DNA from 2 places in the Janthinobacterium sp. SUN118 genome. Region 1 is predicted to be linked to the other one. Evidence: predicted binding sites of a transcription regulator. Region 1 holds the regulator's gene; the other holds the start of a gene.
The links. The regulator NrdR, encoded in region 1, represses ribonucleotide reductase genes. The targets are predictions, from matches to a motif close to CACNANATNTNGTG.
Positions count from the first base shown of each region.

Region 1 (10,897 bases):
GCCAGCGCTGGCCATCGTGCCGCCTATGCCGGCCCGTTGCGCAGCAGGATGCTGGTCTGCAGCATGTGCCGCAGCCGGCCCCGCAAGGCGTCAGGCAGGGCTGAACGTGCGATGCGCACGCCCGTGTCGCTGGCGCCATGCGCCTCCGCATACGCGGCACCAAACAGGTCGAACTGCGCTGGCCCGGTCTTTTCCGCTTCGCCCGCCTCGCCATGCAGCAGCAGCGCCACGCGCACGCTGGCCACGCGCTTCCAGTGCGTGCGGCGGGCAAAGTCGCGCTGGCGTTCTGCCGCGCTGGCGCCCACCAGCAGCAGCGCCGCATCGTAAGCGTCGAGCGCGCTGGCCTTGACGAACTGGTTCGCCACGCCATCGGGCGGCGTATCCGTATCGAGGCCATACAGGACCTGGAAGGTGTCGACGCCACGGATGATGGCGTCGGCGCCCCAGCCGTTCGCGCCGCGGTACTTGCAGCGCAATTCTCCCTCGCCGTCGGCGCCCTGCGCCACATAAAAAATGCTCCAGCCCCGCTGCGCCTCCGTCTGCGCGGCGCCGACGCCAAAGCCGGCGCAATTGAGGACGGAGCCATCGCCGTTCTCTCCCATGCCGGCGCCGTAATAGCGCAAGGCCAGCACGTCGCTGCCATGCACGGCGGCCGGCAGCGGCTGGCTGATGCCCTCGCTGTTCTTGTCCAGGCTGTGCGCGTCGAGCCCGGCGATATTGGCGCTGTCATGCGCCGCGTGGGCGACCGGCGCGGCGCTGCTGTCCCAATTCACGTACGCCGTCTGGCGCACGGCCCTGGCGATGGCATCGAGCGCATAGCGGCCGTTGTCATCCAGGCGCGCGCTGGCGGACTGGTCGAAGTAACTGCCGCTGGCCGCCAGCAGCACGGTGCTGGCGGCCAGCATCAGCAAGGCACCCAGGGACAGGGCCACCAGCAATTCAACCAGGCTCATGCCGGCACGCCAGCGTCGTGCGGCATTCATGCGCCGCCTCCGCCCAGTTGCAATGCCAGCTTGGGCAGCGACTCGCCGGCCCCATTCACGGCAGGCTTGCCGTCGGGACGGCGGCCACGCCAGCCCAGCTTGATGACGATGGGCGCGCCCTTGCCGCCGCTGCAAGCCCAGTGCAAGCCTTGCGCGGCGCTGTCCCATGCCTGGGCGTCGCGGCAGATCAGCAGGCGCGCGCCGGGCAAGGCGACATGCAGCTGCTGTTTCCACTCGGCGATGTCGAATTGCGCCAGCTGTGCCGCGCCGCAGGCGGAGGCGCCAAAGCAGTCGGGCGCGCCGCCAGGCGGTTCGTCACCATCCGGCGCCGCTTCGTAAGCCAGGTTCAAATAGGGATTGTTGGCGTCGGGACCATGCAGGAGGCCGCCATTGGCGCGCATGCGCTCGGCCATGCCAGAAGCCAGCTGGGCGCCGGCCGACAGCAGCGCCGACTCATGGCGCGCGCGCAGGGAAGTCAGCTGCAATATGCTGGCGCCGAGCAAGCCCAGCGCCAGTAGCAGCAGCGACACCAGCACCTCGACCAGGCTGCTGCCGACCATCGTCGCCCTGCGGCGGCCTCCGTTGTCCATGAAGTGCTCCCTCGCGCAAAACGGACCGCAGGAACGGGCGGCCCAGCTACACGATAGGCGCGGTCAAAGACTCTGGTATGCGGCAGCGCAAACGATGTGGCAAAAAGGCGCGGCGCGAAGAAAAAAAGCTGCTGGAATTGATCAGACCGCTTGCCGGAAACGCCAGGCAAGCAGCAGCATCGCGCGCGGCATGGCCAGGTGGCGCCTACACGCGGCCGTGACGATGCGGCCATAGGGCGGCCAGCCCTGCAGGGTGCATCGAGTCTGGACGATGGACGAATGAGATGGTGCGACAGTGAGGCGACGAATCGCCGGACGGCAAGGCGCCGAAACGTCCGCCGCACGCCAGCCGCCAGCGCGCCGCGATCAGAGGCAAATCAGGGCTTGCGCGCCTGTCCCACTTCGGCGATCGCATCCTGGAACTCGGCCAGGTCTTCGAAATTCTTGTAGACGGAAGCGAAGCGGATGTAGGCGATCTTGTCGAGGCGCTTCAATTCCTGCATGACGAGTTCGCCGATATAGCCGGAATCGACTTCGCGCAAGCCGCTGGTCAGCAGTTTTTCCTGGATGGACGCGATGGCCGTGTCCACTGAGGCGGCCGCGACGGGGCGCTTGCGCAAGGCCAGCATCAAACTGCCGCGCAACTTATCCGCAGCGAACTCCGTCCGGCTGCCATTCTTTTTGACGACGGCCGGCATGATAAGTTCAATGCGCTCATAGGTGGTGAAGCGCTTGTCGCATTTGCTGCAGCGGCGGCGGCGCCGTATGGCATCCCATTCCTCCGATACGCGCGTATCGAGAACCTGGGTGTCGCCGTGCTGGCAAAATGGACATTTCATGTGGCGGATACAACTTTATAGTAGTGAATGACGGAAAATCGCCGCTCTTAAATTAAAGGGCGCCCGAATCACTCCGGGCGCCCATGGGCACAACGGAATGTGTCAGACAGAATCTTACTCTGTATGACACATTCTGGACAAATAATTATGCGGCGTAGACCGGGTGCGCGTCGGCCAGCACTTTCACGGCCGCTTTCACGCGCTCGATGGTGGCGGCGTCATGCGGATTGTCCAGCACGTCGGCGATCAGGTTGCCCACTTCTTCCGCTTGCGCTTCCTTGAAACCGCGCGTCGTCATCGCCGGGCTGCCCAGGCGGATGCCCGAGGTGACGAATGGCTTTTGCGGGTCGTTCGGGATGCCGTTCTTGTTGCAGGTGATGTGCGCGGAACCGAGGATGGCTTCGGCTTCCTTGCCCGTCAGGTTCTTGGCGCGCAGGTCGACCAGCATGACGTGCGATTCGGTGCCGCCGGAAACGATGCGCAGGCCGCGCTTGATCAGAGTTTTCGCCAGCACGTCGGCGTTCTTGATCACTTGCTTCTGGTAGTCGACGAATTCAGGGCTCAGCGCTTCCTTGAAGGCGACGGCCTTGCCGGCGATCACGTGCATCAGCGGGCCGCCCTGGATGCCGGGGAAGATGGCCGAGTTGATGGCTTTTTCGTGCTCGGCCTTCATCAGGATGATGCCGCCGCGCGGGCCGCGCAGCGATTTGTGCGTGGTCGAGGTGACGAAGTCGGCGAATGGCACCGGGTTCGGGTACAGGCCGGCGGCGATCAGGCCGGCGTAGTGGGCCATGTCGACCATGAAGTAGGCGCCCACTTCCTTGGCGATCTTGCTGAAACGCTCGAAGTCGATCTTTTTCGAGAATGCGGACGCGCCGGCGATGATCAGCTTGGGCTTGCGTTCGCGCGCCAGGCGTTCCATGGCCTCGTAGTCGATGTCTTCTTCCGCCGTCAAGCCGTAGGACACGACGTCGAACCATTTGCCGGACATGTTCAGCGGCATGCCGTGCGTCAGGTGGCCGCCTTCGGCCAGCGACATACCCATGATCAGGTCGCCTGGTTTCAGCATGGCGAAGAACACGCCCTGGTTCGCTTGCGAGCCCGAGTTCGGCTGCACGTTCGCGCATTCGGCGCCGAACAGCTGTTTCACGCGGTCGATCGCCAGTTGCTCGGCCACGTCGACGTATTCGCAGCCGCCGTAGTAGCGCTTGCCTGGATAGCCTTCGGCATACTTGTTCGTCAGTTGCGAACCTTGCGCTTCCATCACGGCTGGCGAGGTGTAGTTTTCCGACGCGATCAACTCGATGTGATCGTGCTGGCGCACGTTTTCTTTTTGAATGACGGCGAACAATTCAGGATCGACGTTGGCGAGGGTGTGATCTTTTGCAAACATGTAAAAACTCCAAGTATGAGGGTGCTTGTACTGGCAGGTTGGATCGAATGAGGGGAGCCGGCGTTAAGTGAATAACAACATTGGACAGGCAGCCTCTTCGTGCTTTTCCATAGTGGCTACCCAGGCGAACGGCTGATGAAAAATCTCACGTTTCCCGGTGGGTGTCCACCTTTCGCCGGTAAGCGGACCGCCACACTGTGGAGATCGCTTCGACTTTTCGCCAGTCACGTGAGACGTAATGGAAATCAAATTGTAAGTTAAGTGCTCAAATTGAGCAAGGAATGCAACGGTGCGGCTATAATCGCCGCGCGCCATGCAAGCCCGGGCACGCCGCAGCATCAACCGGGCCGCTACGCCAGTTCTTAAGCTGAACTTAAACCTGGCTGCGGCATGTAAGCGTATGTTACGAAGCTTGCCATTGGACACCCCAGACTTACAATGCTGCGGTGCAACTTGCATGCTGCTTTTGCATGGCATTCAGGCAAGCGCCTCAAGTCACAAGAAGAAAAATCGCGTAAAATGTTGCTCAATCTCACTACTGGCGCAATAAACATGCCTTCAGTCTTTACCTGGAACGTACGTGTCTACTATGAAGACACCGACGCCGGTGGCATCGTTTACTACGCAAACTACCTGAAGTTCTTTGAGCGCGCGCGCACAGAATGGCTGCGCGCCATCGAGGTAGGCCAGCAGGAACTGCTGCAACAGCATGACGCGATGTTCGTTGTCAAAAGCGTCAACGCCGACTATCATGCGCCGGCCAGACTCGATGACACGATAAGATTAACCTTAAGCATAGAGAAAATGGGGCGCGCCTCCATCGTTTTCCTGCAACAAGCCTGGTGCGGCGACAGCCTGCTCAATACGGCCCGCGTCAAGATCGGCTGCGTCGACTCGGCACTGCGCCCGCGCGCCGTGCCTGATGCAGTGGCGGTCCGCATGCGCGCCGCCTGAGCCCTACCCGCCACCCCCGGACAATTCACCAACAGACTGCCAGCCAATGAACGTTACACAAGATCTTTCTTTCCTCGCGCTCATCTCCAATGCCCACCTGATCGTGCAATTGATCATGGCCCTGCTGTTGCTGATCTCCCTCACCAGCTGGACCTACATTTTCCGCAAGATGTTTGCGGTACGTCAGGCCCGCAAGCAAACCATCGAATTTGAACGCAGCTTCTGGGCCGGCGGCAACCTGCATGCGCTGCACCAGAGCGCCAACGGCAACCGCGACCAGAGCGGCGCGCTGGCCCGCATCTTCGATGCCGGCATGGGCGAATTCATCAAGGGCAAGGCATCGTACGGTTCGCGCGAAGCGCTCGACGTCGGCGCCGTGCTCGACGGCGCCCGCCGCGCCATGCGCGCCGCCTTCCAGCGCGAAATGGACGTGCTCGAATCGCACCTGGCCTTCCTCGCGTCCGTCGGCTCCGTCTCGCCGTACATCGGCCTGCTCGGCACCGTGTGGGGCATCATGAACGCCTTCCGCGGCCTGGCCAACGTGCAGCAAGCCACGCTGGCCGCCGTCGCGCCCGGCATTGCCGAAGCGCTGATTGCCACCGCCATCGGCCTGTTCGCGGCCATTCCCGCCGTCGTGGCCTACAACCGTTTCTCGCATGACATCGACCGCCTGGCGATCCGCTTCGAAAGCTTCGTCGAGGAATTCTCCAACATCCTGCAGCGCCAGTCGCGCTAAGAGGGAGCAGCGTCCATGGGCTCTTCATTCAATAGCGGCGGCATGCGCGGCGGCCGAGGCCGCAAGTTCAAGTCGGAAATCAACGTCGTGCCATATATCGACGTGATGCTGGTACTGCTGATCATTTTCATGGTGATGCCGTCGTCGAACAATCCCAGCGTGGTGAACCTGCCCAACGCGGAAAAGACGGCGAAACCGCCCGATGACTATATCCAGATCGTGCTCAAGCCGAACGGCTCGCTGTCGATCGGCGTGATCGGCAAGGAACAGCTGGCGCCGGAAACGGAACCGAACCGCGACGCCCTGCTGCGCAAGCTGCGTGGCTTGCACGAGACCAATCCCGACTATCCCGTGCTGATCGCGGGCGACAAGGAAAGCAAGTACGACGATGTGATCCAGCTGATTTCGGAAGCGAAAAAGATGGGCATCACCCGGGTTGGCCTGGCCACCAAGTAAGCGCACTCTCACGTATCCAGACTTGACTGTTTTTAGATAGACTTGACTTTGCAGACCAAACAAATCGACCATGTACTCGGCAAGCCCTACAGCGTGCCGCGCGAACGCAGCCGCTGGCCCTCACTGGGCCTGGCGCTGGCGATGCATCTTGGCCTGCTGTTTTTCCTGTGGGTGGGCGTACACTGGCAAAATACGGAACCTGTGGCCGTGGAAGCGGAAGTGTGGGACCTGAAGGTGCAGACGGCCGCGCCGCCGCCCGAGGTGGCGACGGAACCGGAGCCGACGCCTGCCCCGCCGCTGGAACCGGAAGTCGAACGGCCCGCCCCGCCGCCACCGCCGCCGGTGGCAGCGCCCGAGCCGAAGGTCGACCTGCGCGAGGCGGAAATCGCCCTCGAGCGCAAGAAGGCCAAGCTGAAGGAAGAAAAGGACAAAGCGGCCGCGGAAGAGCGCCGCAAGCAGGAACAGAAGGAACGCGAAGAAGAAAAACGCGAGCTGGAAAAACAGAAGCAGAAGGAAAAAGACAAGGCTGAGAAGCTCGAGAAGGAAAAGGCCGACAAGCTGGAGAAGGCCAAGCTCGAGAAAGAGAAAGAGAAAGCCCAGGAAAAAGCCGAGAAGGAATTGGCGGACAAGAAAGCCGCGGCGGAAAAAGCCGCCAAGGCCAAGAAAGCGGCAGAAGAGAAAAAAGCCGCCGACAAGGCACGTGCCGCCGAAATGAGCCGCATCACGGGCGCGGCAGGTGCCGGCACGACGGGCACGGCCGAGAAATCGACCGCGCCACGCAAGGACAGCGGCTATGTCGCTGCCCTGACGAGCAAGATCAAGAGCAATATCGCGTACAGCGGTAGTACGGACGTGCCGGGCAACCCGCGCGCCGTGTTCAAGATCGAGCAACTGCCAACTGGGGAAATTATTTCGGTCCGGAAGATCAAAAGTAGCGGCCTGCCGGCGTATGACAGCTCGGTGGAAAACGCCATTAATAAATCGTCGCCACTGCCGAAGAAAAAAGACGGCACGGTGGAACGCGAGATTGAACTCATATTCGAGATGAAGGATTTGCCTAAATGATGATCATGAAAAAAATGAGCTATGTCGTGCTCTGCGCCAGCCTGGTGCTGGGCGCCACGGCTGCCCAGGCGCAACTGCGCGTGGAAATTACCGGGATCGGCAGCAACCAGATCCCCGTTACCATCGCCCCGTTCGTCAATGAAGCGGCGGCGCCGCAATCGCTGTCGGGCATCATCAAGGCCGACCTGGCGCGCAGCGGCGTGTTCAAGCTGATCGACACCGATGCGCCGATCGCCGAAACGGCCCCCGTCAGCTACGATCAGTGGAAGTCGCGCGGCGCCGATGCGCTGGCGGCCGGCAGCGTGCAAAGCATGGCCGATGGCCGCCTGGACGTGCGTTACAAACTGTTCGACACCATCAAGGGCGCCCAGCTGTCGAGCATGAACAATGCGGCCGCGCCGCAGTTCAACCGCTTGTTGGCGCACAAGATCGCCGATGACATCTATGAAAAGCTGACGGGCACCAAGGGCGCGTTCGCCACGCGCATCGCCTATGTCACGCAGTCGGGCCGCGAATACCGCCTGGAAATCGCCGACGCCGACGGCGAAGGCATCCAGGTCGCCCTGCGCTCGCACGAGCCGATCATTTCGCCGGCCTGGTCGCCGGACGGCACCAAGGTGGCGTATGTCTCGTTTGAAAAACGCAAGCCCATCGTCTACGTGCAAAACCTGGTGACGCGCCAGCGCACCATCGTGTCGAACGAAAAAGGCAGCAATTCGGCGCCGAGCTGGAGCCCGGACGGCTCGCGCCTGGCCGTGGCCCTGTCGCGCGACGGACATACCCAGGTCTACATCATGAACGCCGATGGCGGTGGCTTGCGCCGCCTGACCACCAGCAGCGGCATCGATACGGAACCCCAATTCTCGGCCGATGGCCAAAGCATCTACTTCACCAGTGATCGCAGCGGCGGACCACAAATCTACCGCATGCCCGTCAGTGGCGGCGAAGCCAAGCGCGTGACGTTTGGCGGCTCCTACAACACCAGCCCGCGGATTTCGTCCGACGGGAAGACACTCGCTTATATTTCCCGTCGCGACGGCAATTTCCAGCTCTACGCGCTTGACCTGGCTAGTGGCCAGGACTTGCGCCTGTCGGACACCGCCAACGACGAATCACCGAGCTTTTCGCCCAACGGGAAATATATTATGTACGCGACCGAATCCGGGCGACGCAAGTCGCTGGCGGTAGTTTCGGTGGATGGCCGCGTCAAGCAGCGTCTGACCACGCAAGCTGGCAATATCAAGGAGCCCACCTGGGGTCCTTTCATGAAGTAATGCAGTACGTTTTACCTTAACCACGACCCGGAGAATAAAAATGAGTAACTTTAAAAGTTTAGCTTTCATCGCAGCTACTGCAGCCCTGTTGTCGGCTTGCAGCACCCCTGTCAAACTGGCAGAAACCCCAGTCGTCGAGCGCGCTCCTGAAAAAACCGCGCCACCAGCAGACGTACGCGAAGTCAACACCGTTGTTGCTGAAACCGTTGACCCGCTGAACGATCCAAAAGGCGTGCTGGCTAACCGCAGCGTGTACTTCGACTTCGACAAATACGTCGTGCGTGAATCGGAAACGCCAGTGGTGCAAAACCACGCCGCTTACCTGGTGAAGACCCCAGCACGCAAAGTCATCATCCAAGGCAACACCGATGATCGCGGCGGCGCCGAGTACAACCTGGCCCTGGGTCAGAAACGTGCCGAAGCAGTGCGCAAGTCGATGGCCGCCCTGGGCGTGTCCGACAGCCAGATGGAAGCAGTGTCCTTCGGCAAAGAAAAGCCTAAGGCTCAAGGTAACAACGAAGCAGCATGGGCAGAAAACCGCCGCGCTGACATCGCTTATTGATATCCCGGGTGAGCGCGGCAGGATTGGCGCTTACCTAACTGGCCAGTCATAGGCATAATAATGGGGCGCTGTGCGGATTTTCACCGCCCAGCGCCCCGTTTGCATGTTTGCGTAACTTTTGAAAGCCCGACTCATGATGACATTCTCGAAAGCCGGCGTCGCCGCCGCCCTGCTGGCCGCCTTTGCCGCCCTGCCCCTGCACGCCAACGCGGCCCTGTTCGACGACGACGAAGCACGCAAGGCCATCCTGGAGCTGCGCTCCAAGGTCGACGCGCTGGCGCGGGACATGAATAGCCGCATCGACACGAAAGCGGACAAGACCAGCACCTTGAGCCTGATCAACCAGCACGACCAGACCATGCAGGAGATCGCCCGCCTGCGCGGCCAGATCGAAGTGCTGGGCAATGACCTGGCCAACGCGCAAAAGCGCCAGAAGGATTTCTACACCGACCTCGACGCGCGCCTGCGCAAGCTCGAACCGCGCCAGGTCACCATCGACGGCCAGGAAGCGGCCGTGGGCGTCTCCGAGCAAGGCGCGTATGACGCCGCCCTGGGCCTGTTCAAGTCGGGCGACTACAAGGCGGCCGCTACTTCGCTGGACGCCTTCGTCAAGCGCTACCCGGAGTCCGCCTACGCGGCCAACGCGCAATACTGGCTGGGCAACGCCCACTACGCCCAGCGCGACTGCAAGAGCGCCATCAGCGCCCAGCAAGTGGTCGTGAAGAACTACCCGGACAGCCCGAAGGCGGCCGACGCCATGCTCAACATCGCCAGCTGCTACACGGAACTGAAAGACAAGGCCAACGCCACCAAGACTTACAACGCGCTGATCTCGCGCTATCCGGACTCCAGCGCCGCCCAGACGGCCAAGGAACGCGCAGGTAAAAAGTAAAACCGGGGAAAAAGTTGCCCGTTAGGTTTGACAGAATCCCGGGCACCCCCTATAATCTTCCTTCTTCGGGTCGTTAGCTCAGCTGGTAGAGCAGCGGACTTTTAATCCGTTGGTCGCAGGTTCGAATCCCGCACGGCCTACCACGAATACGCAGTACTGATCTGCTTGCGAGTTGTTATAGCAAGCATTTTTTTACCGCACAGTGTTACCGAAGTTGTTGTAAAAGTTTTTGGGTCGTTAGCTCAGCTGGTAGAGCAGCGGACTTTTAATCCGTTGGTCGCAGGTTCGAATCCCGCACGGCCTACCAAATACTATGAAGAAGCCAACCGTTCGCGGTTGGCTTTTTTGTTTTGCGCGCGCACTTCCCGGCAATGCAAAAAAACTCTGGCGCCCACATCCCTGCAGGCGCATGCCACCCCTCAGGCCGACACCGTCCGCACGCCGGCCTTCGCCATCCAGGCCTGCACCACGCGCCCCAGCGGCACCTCCACCCAACGATAGAACGCGGCACCGGCCGCCAGGCTGGCGCCCCAGGCCGTCAGCATGCCCAGCGCCTGCCATTCCGGCTCGAGCGGGACGTAGCTGGTGAATAATGCATTGACGAGCAGGCTGACGGGAAAGTGCACGAGGAAGACGGCGTACGAGATGCGGCCCAGGGCGTTGATGACGTTCCAGGCGCGTCCACGGGAAGGCGTGCGGGCGCGGCCGAACAGGAACAGCGCGCAGGCGACGATCAGGGCCAGCGCGATGCGGCTGCGATAGTCGATGGCCAGGGCCAGCAGGACGGGCACGGCAGCCAGGGCCATGAGCACGGTCATGGCGCCGGGCTGGCGTTTAGGGTCGCTGGCCCACCAGGCCAGCATGCCCAGGCCATAGCTGCCGAAGAAGTACGGCGCCCAGTTATCCCAGCCGGCATCGAGATTGAAGTACAGCAGGGAAAGAATGATGCCCACGGTGACGGTCAGCGGCATCAGCCAGCCCGGCCGCCGCTGACCCGCCAGGCGGCCGCCCAGCCACAGCAGCAACACCGTCAGCAGGTATAGCTGGAAATCGATGGCCACATACCAGGCGCCAGCCGACAGCGATTCATAGCCGAGCACGCCATGCAGCAGCAAGGCATGGGCGCTGAGCTGGCCCAGGGTGACGGCGGCCG
Region 1 covers NZ_JAPUBV010000005.1:257,031-267,927, forward strand. Annotated here, with positions in the region: gene O0880_RS25125 (PilX N-terminal domain-containing pilus assembly protein) at 1-15, opposite strand, end outside; gene O0880_RS25130 (PilW family protein) at 24-983, opposite strand; gene pilV (type IV pilus modification protein PilV) at 980-1,573, opposite strand; gene nrdR (transcriptional regulator NrdR) at 1,951-2,412, opposite strand; gene glyA (serine hydroxymethyltransferase) at 2,558-3,805, opposite strand; ZMP/ZTP riboswitch at 3,917-4,043, opposite strand; gene ybgC (tol-pal system-associated acyl-CoA thioesterase) at 4,358-4,759, shown strand; gene tolQ (protein TolQ) at 4,806-5,495, shown strand; gene O0880_RS25160 (ExbD/TolR family protein) at 5,511-5,951, shown strand; gene tolA (cell envelope integrity protein TolA) at 6,000-7,016, shown strand; gene tolB (Tol-Pal system beta propeller repeat protein TolB) at 7,013-8,290, shown strand; gene pal (peptidoglycan-associated lipoprotein Pal) at 8,331-8,852, shown strand; gene ybgF (tol-pal system protein YbgF) at 8,986-9,744, shown strand; tRNA gene O0880_RS25185 (tRNA-Lys) at 9,812-9,887, shown strand; tRNA gene O0880_RS25190 (tRNA-Lys) at 9,976-10,051, shown strand; gene O0880_RS25195 (acyltransferase) at 10,164-10,897, opposite strand, start outside.

Region 2 (10,897 bases), on a different contig from region 1:
CATGCCGCCGTCGACTGCCACGGCGTTCAGGGCGCCCGTCTTGGAGGTCGATTTCTCCATGTGGGTGGCGGCGATGGTGCGCAGGTAGTAAGTGGTTTTCAGGCCACGCAGCCATGCCAGCTTGTAGGTTTCGTCCAGCTTCTTGCCGGAAGCACCCGCCATGTAGATGTTCAGCGACTGCGCCTGGTCGATCCACTTCTGGCGACGCGAAGCCGCTTCCACCAGCCAGCTTGGCGATACTTCAAAGGCCGTCGCATAGATGTCGCGCAGGTCTTGCGGGATGCGGTCGATCTTCACCAGCGAGCCGTCGAAGTACTTCAGGTCCGAGATCATGACTTCATCCCACAGGTCGCGCGCCTTCAGGTCGCGCACCAGGTAGCCGTTGATCTCGGTGAATTCGCCCGACAGGTTCGATTTCACGTACAGGTTCTGGAACGTCGGCTCGATACAGGCCGATACGCCGATGATGTTCGAGATCGTCGCCGTCGGGGCGATCGCCACGCAATTCGAGTTGCGCATGCCGAACTTGGCGATGCGCTCGCGCACCGGGGTCCAGTCCATGGCCGACGAGGAATCGACTTCCAGGTAGCCGCCGCGCTCTTCGGCCAGCAGTTTGACCGAGTCTTGCGGCAGGATGCCGCGGTCCCACAGCGAGCCGGCGTACGATTCATAGCGGCCGCGCTCTTCGGCCAGTTCCGTCGACGCCAGGTAGGCGTAGTAGCAGACGGCTTCCATCGAGGTGTCGGCAAACGACACGGCGGCATCCGAGGCGAACGGCACGCGCATCATGTGCAGGCAGTCCTGGAAGCCCATCACGCCCATGCCGACCGGACGGTGGCGCATGTTCGAATTGCGCGCCTTGTCGACGGCGTAGTAGTTGATGTCGATGACGTTGTCGAGCATGCGCATGGCGGTGCGGATGGTCTTGGCCAGCTTGACGTGATCGAGCTTGCCTTCTTTCATGTGCGCCGGCATGTTCACGGAACCGAGGTTGCAGACGGCGATTTCGTCAGGACCCGTGTTCAGCGTGATTTCCGTGCACAGGTTCGAGCTGTGGACGACGCCGACGTGCGACTGCGGGCTGCGGATGTTGCACGGATCCTTGAAGGTGATCCATGGGTGGCCCGTTTCAAACAGCATCGACAGCATCTTGCGCCACAGGTCCAGCGCGGCGATCTTCTTGAACGAACGCATTTCGCCGGCGGCGGCCTTGACTTCGTAGCCCAGGTACGCCTTTTCAAAGGCCTTGCCGACCAGGTCGTGCAAGTCCGGCGTTTCGGATGGCGAGAACAGGGTCCACTCGCCTTTTTCCATGACGCGCTTCATGAACATGTCGGGAATCCAGTTCGCCGTGTTCATGTCGTGCGTGCGGCGGCGGTCGTCGCCCGTGTTCTTGCGCAGGTCGAGGAATTCCTCGATGTCCATGTGCCAGGTTTCCAGGTAGGCGCAGACGGCGCCCTTGCGCTTGCCGCCCTGGTTGACTGCCACGGCCGTGTCGTTGACCACTTTCAGGAACGGCACCACGCCTTGCGACTTGCCGTTGGTGCCCTTGATGTGGGCGCCCAGGGCGCGCACTGGCGTCCAGTCGTTGCCCAGGCCGCCGGCGTACTTGGCCAGCAGCGCGTTGTCCTTGATGGCGTCGTAGATGCCTTCGAGGTCATCCGACACGGTGCTCAGGTAGCACGACGACAGCTGCGAGCGCAGGGTGCCCGAGTTGAACAGGGTCGGGGTCGAGCTCATGAAGTCGAACGAGGACAGCAGCTTGTAGAACTCGATGGCGCGCGCTTCGCGGTCCGCTTCGTTCAGCGACAGGCCCATGGCCACGCGCATGTAGAAGGCCTGCGGCATTTCGATGCGCACGTCATGGATGTGCAGGAAGTAGCGGTCATACAGGGTTTGCAGGCCGATGTAGCCGAATTGCAAGTCGCGGTCGGCGACGATGGCTTTCGCCAGGCGTTCCAGGTCGAAGCTGGCCAGTACCGGGTTCAGCAGGTCGTTGGCGATGCCCTTGGCAATATATGCGGGGAAATACGTCAGGTATTCGGCGGCAGCGGCCGCTTGCGGCACTTCCTTGCCGAACACTTCCTTGCGCACCGTGTGCAGCAGGATGCGGGCCGTGACCTGGCTGTAGGCCGGATCTTTTTCCATCAGCGCGCGCGCCGCCAGGATGGCCGACTTGTGCAGCTCTTCGACGGGCACGCCGTCGTACAGGTTTTTCACGGTCTCGGCCAGAATGGCGTCGGCATCGACGTGCTTTTCCAGGCCGGCGCAGGCGGCGTTGATCAGGTCGCGCACTTCCTGCATGTCCAGCAGGCGGCGCACGCCGTTGTCGGTGACGTTCAGCTGGGGCGCCGTGACTTGCGCGGAAGCGCCTTGCGCTTCCTTCTGCAGGCGGCGCTCTTCCATGTGCTTGGCGCGGTACAGCACGTAGGCACGCGCCACGTCATGCTCGCCCGAACGCATCAGCGACAGTTCCACCTGGTCTTGCACGTCTTCGATATGGAAGGTGCCGCCGCCCGGATGGCGGCGCACCAGCGCGGCCACGACACCGTCAGTCAATTGTTCCACCAGTTCGCGGATGCGTGCCGACGCCGCGCCCTGGCCGCCGTTAACGGCCAAAAACGCCTTGGTCATGGCGATGGCGATTTTCGAAGGCTCAAATGCCACCACCGCACCGTTGCGGCGGATGATGCGATAGTCGCCCAAGGCTGCGCCGGTACTTGCCACGCTGTGGGCCGCGCTGGGCGCTGGCGATGCTGGCGTTGGATTGATGGAAATATCTTGAGGTGATTGCATTGAAGCTCCCGTTGTCAGCTAAAGTCAGCCTGCAGTTTTGCTGCCGCGTGTGTTGTTGAATAGAACGCCCGATGCTCAGGGTTTCTTCAGGTAATATTGTTGCTAAATAATAAATTCATAATGCGCAAACAGGGTCAGAATCCATATTGCCAAACCGTACTGCCGGGCTGGCGCGAAACACGATCAAGGGTGATAAACCGCCAGTTCCCGTTGCCATACCGGCAAGCAGGGTAGCTTTGACAATAATTCTGAAAACGTCTGAGATGGCACTACATATAGTCTTTAAATCCAAGTTCTGCACTAATTGTAGTGCCCATCGAAATGGGATGCAATAGTTTTCCGGCATCCGCCAGCGTAATTTTTTGTACTTTCTTATACGATTTCGGTTGACTTTTCAGGGCAGCGGCGGGAAGCCCAATGCCCGCGAAGTAAGCGCTAACGCAGCTTGCCGCGCCAGGGTTTCCAGCCAGCATACTTGATAAAAATGCCAGTCAAAAAATGGCCCCGGATCCGTCTTCCTGCCCGGCGCAATATGCTCATGTCCACGCACCTGGCTCAGCCCGTAGCGCGCCACCAGCGCCGCCGTCAATGCCGCCAGGACATGGTATTGCCGCGGCTGGAAGGGCACGCAGTCCGAGCCTTCCATTTCGATACCGATCGAATATCCATTGCACTGCGGGCGTCCCTCGAACGAGGACGTGCCGGCATGCCAGGCGCGCTGGTCAGCCGAAACATATTGCAACAACGCACCATCGCGCCGCACAAAAAAGTGCGCCGACACCTGCAAGCCACGCAGGTCGGCGAAAGAAGGATCGGCATTATAATCTACCCGGCCGGTAAACAAGTCCGACACATGCGGCCCGCCAAAGTGGCCACCCGGCAAACTGATGTTATGGATCACCAGCAAGTCGATTTGCGCGCCATCGGGCCGCGCATCCCAGTACGGCGATTCGTAGCGCACGGCGCCATCGCACCAGCCGTCTTCATCTATCTTCCATGCCGTCATCAAGCCGGGGCTCCTGTATCGTCAATTTTTGCATTCTGTAACGCAACTGGCGCACGCTGAGCCCCAGTTGCCGCGCCGCCCGCCCGCGGTGATAGCGTTCCCGCTCCAGCGCCAGCACGATCATGTCGCGCTCGGCCCGGCACAGATACGCCGCCAATGGCAGGACGGCCACCTCGCCGCGCGGCGCCATGCCGGGCAGCGACAGTTGCCGCTCCAGTCCGGGCGCCGCCACTTCCAACGGTGCGGCGCCAGCCGCGGCGCGCATCGGCGCGGGGACCGGAAGCGGGACGGCTGGCGGCAAGCCCAGGCCGTCGAGCGCGATCACGCCGCCGTCGGCGAAAGCCAGCGCCCGTTCCAGCAGGTTTTCCAGCTCGCGCACATTGCCCGGAAACGCATAATTGCCCAGTGCCGCCAGCACCGGCGGCGCCAGCCGCACGGCCTGCCTTGGCGCCAGGCGTGCCAGTATCGCCTCACATAATACCTGCAGATCGCCGAGCCGTTCCCGCAACGGCGGCACGGCCAGCTCGATCACATTGAGCCGGTAATACAGATCGCGGCGAAAGGTGCCGGCCGCCACGCCGCGCGCCAGGCCATGCTGGCTGGCGCACAGGATGCGCACGTCGACGGCTTCGTCGGTGCTGCCGCCCAGCTTGCGCACGCGGCGCTCCTGCAGGGCGCGCAACAGCTTTACCTGCATGGCCAGCGGCAGGTCGTCGACTTCATCGAGCAGCAGGCTGCCGCCGTGCGCGGCCTGGAACAGGCCCTGCCGTTCATGCAGCGCGCCCGTATAGGCGCCCTGGCGGCAGCCAAAGAATTCCGCCTCCATCAGCGCTTCGGGTATCGCCCCGCAATTGACGGCGATAAACGGAAAAGGGGCGCGCGCGCCCTGCGCATGGATGGCGCGCGCCGCCAACTCCTTGCCGCTGCCCGACTCGCCGCGGATGGCCACCGGCGCGCCGCAGCCGGCGATGCGGCCGATCTGCGCGCGCAGCGCCTGCATGGCGGCCGAGTTGCCGCTCAATTGCGGTGCCGGCGGCATGCCGATGGCGGCCACGGTACGCGGGCTGAGGCGGGACATGGGCTGGCCTTTCTGCGATGGCGCTACGGGTCGCTTCCTGCAGATGCTACGCCAGACTGGCGGTGGGGGACGTTACGATACGGATGAGCAATGCGGGAAACGGCGCCCGCCTGCCCGTCGCCGGCGCTACAGGGTGGCGTGCGCGTGACTGCAGTAATCGTGGCCCTTGGCCTGCACGTTTTCGGAAGCCGGGTAATACACGCCGCAATGGGCGCAGCACAGCATCAGCTCGGCATCGGGCAATTCCTGCGGCCGGCCGGGCGGTGCAAACGGATGCGGCGGCTGTTGCTGCTGCGCGCGGGCGCGCTGCTGCATGCCGCGGATCTTGCTGCGGATAGCGAACAGCACCAGGAACACCAGCGCCAGCCAGAATAAAACACGTGTCATGCGAATCCTCGGTGTAAAACCACTTCAAGTACAAAACGGCTGCCGACATAGGCCAGTAGCAAGGTAGCGAAACCGGCCAGTGTAAAGCTCAAGGCCGTCTTGCCGCGCCAGCCGCGGAAGCGGCGACCGGCCAGCAAGGCGGCAAATAGCAGCCACGACAGCATGGTAAACACCGACTTGTGATCCCAGTTCAAGGCCTTGCCAAACAATTGTTCGGAAAACACAATGCCCGACAGCACGGTCAGGCTGAGCAGGATGAAGCCCAGGCCGATCATGCGAAACAGCAACTTCTCCATCGTCAGCAGGGCCGGCAGCTGGTCCAGCGCGTTGCCGATGAAACCGCGGCTTTCGCTGCGCGTATGCAGGCGCGATTCCTGCAACGCCATCAGCACGGCGTGGAAGGCGGCGATCGTCAAGGTGCTGTAGGCAAGCACGGCCACGGCGATATGCCAGCCGAAGACGGCCGACTTGCCTTCCATGCTGACCTGGCTGCCGGGAAAGGCCCATGCCAGGCCGATGGCGATGACGGCGCTGGGCATGACCATCCGGCGCAGCCCATCGAGGCTGAAATTGCGGTTTTCTATCCAGTAGGCGCCCACCGATACCCACAGCGCGGCCGACAGCATGGCGGAAAAACCGAAGCGCAAGGTGCCTGGCGCCATCAGGTCGAACCACAGGGTGGCGCCGTGCGCCAGCCAAGCCACGCCCGTCAGGCCGGCAATCAGCCGGGCCCGGGACGAGGGAAGCACCGCACACACCACATACCCCAGGGCGGCGATGAGAAAGAAATAAGTCTGCATAGTTTAAGTTTACACCATAGCCGGCAAGCGCGATTCAAGCGACAGTATGGGCTATGGGCACTACGCCGCCAGCCGACACCGCAAGCCTGCCATGATATCGCGCCTGAGGCGTGACGGGGTGGCGCACCCTCAAGAATTCAACAATCTTTCGCGCCGCTGCCCGCCGCCTGTCTCGCCGCTTGCCTATATATATTAGTGTGCCGCAAAAAAATGATGGCCCGCTCAAGCGGGCCATCGGGCACTGCCGGTATCCGGCTTACTTGACGTTCAGGCTCTTTTTCGCCTGTTCCAGCAAATCCGTCTTGACCCAGTCCTTGGCCACGGGCGGCTTCGTCATGCGTCCCACGCCCGTCTTCACCATCACATCGGTGGTCACCTGGATATGCTCGGGCGTGATGTCGTAGGAATACGGCGAATTGCTGATCGCATCGTCGAAGTCATCCTTCGTGATCTGGCCACGGAACACCACTTCGCGCACGTATTTTTCCGCCGTCGCCTTGTTGTCGATAAAGGTCTTCGTCGCTTCGACGAAGCAGCGCATGAATTTTTCCGCCACGGGACGGCGTTCCTTGTAAAACTTTTCCGTCATCACCATGGTGCGCACGGGCTCGCCGATCGGCGTGTCGTACGGTTTCAGGATTTCCGTGCCGAAACCTTTGTTGATCGCCTGCGACGATTGCGGTTCCGATTGCATCATGGCATCGATATTCTTGCCCATCAGCGCCTGGTTCAAGTCCGCGTAGGCAAGGAACACCAGCTGCACGTCCTTGCCCTTGGTTTCGGAATACGTCAGGCCCGCTTGCGCCAGTTCGGCCAGCAGCAGCACTTCCTGGATGCCGCCGCGCGTCACGCCCACGCGCTTGCCCTTCAATTCCTTGACGCTGGCGATCTTTTGCCCCGCCCCGCCCACCAGGCGCGCGCCGCCCTTGGCAAAGCCGGCCACCACATAGATGGGCGCGCCGCCCGCGCGGCCGGAAATGGCTGCCTCGGAGGCCGTCGCCCCCACGTCCAGCTCGCCCGCGATGATGGCCTGCATCACGTCGAGGCCCTTGGCGAAGATATGTTCTTCCACCTTGATGCCGCACTTGGGCGCGATTTCCTTGATGTACGACACGGCGCCGTAATGGGCAAATTTCAAGTTACCAAGACGCACGACTTCCTGCGCCTGGGCCTGGACCGCGCCCACGCTGAAAGCCAGCATGAGGGCGGCGGTGATACCGGCCTTCAAGGTTAATTTCTTACGCATCGGGTTCTCCTGTGGTGGTTGGTGTGTGCCCGCAAGGGCAAAACTACGCGAAACACGGCTTTTTTATTATGGGGAGATAGTACCGCGTGTTAGAGCCAGGGCAACATTTTTTTGCCGGCAGCCATGCTGCCGGCGTTGCCACAATAGCTACTGTCCGGCCAGCGCCACGACAGGATCGAGCCCGGACGCCTTGCGCGCCGGCATGAAGCCAAATACCAGCCCCGTCACCACGGCGCAGGCAAAGGCGCCGCCGATGGCGCTCAGCGAAAAGATCACCGGCACCTCCCACACCAGCAGCACGGCGGCAAAGCTCACGCCGACGACGATGCCGGCCACGCCGCCCACCACCGACACCAGCACGGCTTCCGTGAGGAACTGGCGCAGGATGTCGCGCCGGCGCGCGCCCGTCGCCATGCGGATGCCGATCTCGCGCGTGCGTTCGCGCACCGTCATCAGCATCACGTTCATGACGCCGATGCCGCCCACCACCAGCGAGACGGCGGCGATCAGGCTGAGCATCATGGTCATGTTGTCCTGCGTGCGCGCCTCGGCGGCGATCGAGGCGGCCGCGTTGCTGATGCCGTAGTCGCGGATGCGGTGGCGCTCGAACATGACGGCGTCGACGGCTTTCTCCGTCTCGGCGATGCGCTTCACATCGTCGGCCGCCAGCACGATATACGTGGGCTCGCGCTGGCCGAAGACGCGGATGCCGGCCGTGGAGAACGGCAGCAGCAGCACGTCGTCCTCGTCCTTGTCGCCCGTCAGCGCGCCCTTCTCGCTCATCACGCCGATCACCTGGAACGGCACGTTGCCGATCAGGATATTCTGTCCGACGGGATTGGCGATGTCGGGCATCAGCTTGTGCGCCAGACGCCAGCCCAGCACGGCGACGGTGGCCATCTCGCGCTCATCCTGCTGCGTGAAGAAGCCGCCATAGGCCAGCGGCCAGGTCTGGATCTGCGGCAGCGCCGCGCCCGTGCCGCGCACATACGTCTGCACGTCGAGGTTGCCATGGCGGATCACCTTGTTGCCGGTGACATTCGGCAGCACGTGGGAAATGCCGGGCACTTCCTCGAGCGCCTCGAGGTCGGCCAGCGTGATGCTGCGCCCGGGGATGCGCGAGCTTTCGCCGATCGACGACATATATAAGAGGTTCGAGCCGAAGGCGCCCAGCTGCGCCATCACTTGCTGGCGCGTGCCCAGGCCGATGGCCAGCATGACGATCACGGAAGCGACGCCGATGATGATGCCGAGCAGGGTCAGGCCCGTGCGGAAGCGGTTGATCCACATCACGCGCCAGGCGGCGCGCGCCGCGTCGAGCAGTTCCGTGCCCAGCGAGGCGCCCGTATCGTGCGCGGCGCGCGACATGTCCAGCGGCGGCAGGGCCGTCGCCGTGGCGGGAATGGCGATGGCGCCCGAGTCTTCGACGATCTCGCCGTCGCTGATCTCGATCACGCGGCGCGCCTGGGCCGCCACCTTGCGGTCATGCGTGATCAGGATGATGGTGTGGCCGGCGTCGGCCAGTTCGCCCAGCAGGGCCATGACTTCGGCGCCGCTGGTGCTGTCCAGCGCCCCCGTCGGCTCATCGGCGAGGATGATGCGCCCGCCATTCATCAGCGCGCGCGCAATCGACACGCGCTGCTGCTGCCCGCCCGACAACTGGTTCGGCCGGTGGTCGAGCCGCTCGCCCAGCCCCAGGCGCTTGAGCAGCGCCTCGGAGCGGGCATGGCGGGCGGCCGCTGGCATGCCCGCGTACAGGGCCGGCACTTCCACGTTCTCGCGCGCCGATTCGGTGGCGATCAAATGGTAGCCCTGGAAGACGAAGCCGAACGCTTCGCGCCGCAGCCATGCCAGTTCATCGGGATTCAGGCTGGCCACGTCCTGGCCGGCAAAGCGGTAGCTGCCGTCGCTGGGCCGGTCGAGACAGCCCAGCAGGTGCATCAGGGTCGACTTGCCGGAACCGGACGCCCCGACGATGGCGACGAATTCGCCGGCGCCGATCGACAGCGTGACGCCGCGCAGCACTTCCACGGCCGGCGCGCCGTCATGTCCGCCATAGCGCTTGCGGATGCCTTGCAGTTCAATCAACGGCGCCGACGGCGCCGGCTGTCCCGGTTGCCCCAGCGACGCGGTCTCGCTCATCGCACTCATAGCTGGAACCTGCTGGCGCCGCTGCCGGCCGGCTGCTCGCCCGTCACCAGCAATTCGCCTTCGCGCAAGCCTTGCAGCACTTCCGCATTGAGGCGGTTGCGCACGCCCACGGTGATGGCGCGCGTATCGACCTTGCCCTCGGCATCCATCACGCGGGCCGTGAACTGCCCCGGCTTCGCGCCCTCCTCGGTCGACGGTTTCAGGGCCGGCAGGGGCACGGCCAGCACATTTTTCGCCGCCGCCGTGACAAACACCACCTGCGCCGTCATTTGCGGCATCAATTCGCCATCGGCGTTATCCACGTCGAACAGCACGGTATACAGAATCACCTTGCTGGTCGACGGCGCCAGGGCCGTGCCGGCGGCAGAGCCACCGGGCACCGGCGGCGCCGGCAGCACCTGCCGCACCTTGCCGCTCCAGCGCCGCTGGTCGCCGCCCAGGGTGGTGAAATACACGGGCATGTCCGGACGCACGCGGCGCACGTCCGCCTCCGACACTTCCGTCCACACCGTCATGGCCGACAAATCGGCGATGCGCAGGATGTTCGGCGTCTGGTACGTCGCGTTCAGGGTTTGCCCTTCCTTCGCATCCAGGCCCACCACGCTGCCGGCCATCGGCGCGTAGATGCGCGTATAGCCGAGACGCGCCTCGTCGGCCTTCAGGCTCGCCTGGGTCTGGTCGATCTGCGCCTTCAGGTGGTCGATCTTGGCGGCGGCCGATGCCAGGGTGGCTTCGGCCGTTTCCAGGTCGGCCAGCGGCGTGGAATCGAACTTGGCCATCTGTTTCTGGCGCCCATGCTGCTGGCCCGCCAGGCGGTGCTGCGCCTGCTGGTCGGCCAGCTGCGCGCGCAATCCCGCCAGGGCGGCGCGGCCCGCGTCGACCGTGGCTTGCTGCACGCTGGGGTCGATCTCGGCCAGCAACTGGCCTTTTTCCACGGCGCTGCCGGGCTGCACGTGCAGGCGCGTGATCTGGCCCGACACCTGGGCGCCCACGTCGACATAGGTTTGCGGTTGCAGGGTACCGATGGCCGTGACGCTGGCCTCGATGTTGCCGCGCTTGACGGGGGCCGTGTCGAACACGGTTTTCGGGCCGCGCGTGGCCCACAGGGCGCCGGCGCCGAACAGCGCCAGCAAGACCGCGCCGCCGAGGATGCGCGCGCGGCGGGAAGACAGGCGGGCCGCCATCAGGAAGCCACTTTCAATACAGTTAAAACATCGAACGGTGTCGCCAGGCGTGAAAATTGCATCAGTCTATCCTTGAAAATGGCAGTCAACATTACTGCAGGAACGTCACAAGCCCTGCCAGCGCGGCGACGGCTGCCAGCAGGGAACTACGAAACAATACTTTGGGTGCATACGGCAGCAGCAGGGCCACCAGCAGCGCGCCGGCCGACAGGAAGCCCAGCCAGGCGACCACGCCGACGGTGGGGCTCC
Region 2 covers NZ_JAPUBV010000001.1:509,950-520,846, reverse strand. Annotated here, with positions in the region: gene O0880_RS02375 (ribonucleoside-diphosphate reductase subunit alpha) at 1-2,796, opposite strand, end outside; gene ampD (1,6-anhydro-N-acetylmuramyl-L-alanine amidase AmpD) at 3,191-3,802, opposite strand; gene O0880_RS02365 (sigma-54 dependent transcriptional regulator) at 3,780-4,880, opposite strand; gene O0880_RS02360 (PP0621 family protein) at 5,007-5,267, opposite strand; gene ccsA (cytochrome c biogenesis protein CcsA) at 5,264-6,067, opposite strand; gene O0880_RS02350 (ABC transporter substrate-binding protein) at 6,324-7,268, opposite strand; gene O0880_RS02345 (MacB family efflux pump subunit) at 7,461-9,455, opposite strand; gene O0880_RS02340 (efflux RND transporter periplasmic adaptor subunit) at 9,461-10,648, opposite strand; gene O0880_RS02335 (DUF3325 domain-containing protein) at 10,740-10,897, opposite strand, start outside.
Region 2: the regulator NrdR is predicted to act here: its motif matches at 3,064-3,077, upstream of O0880_RS02375 (ribonucleoside-diphosphate reductase subunit alpha).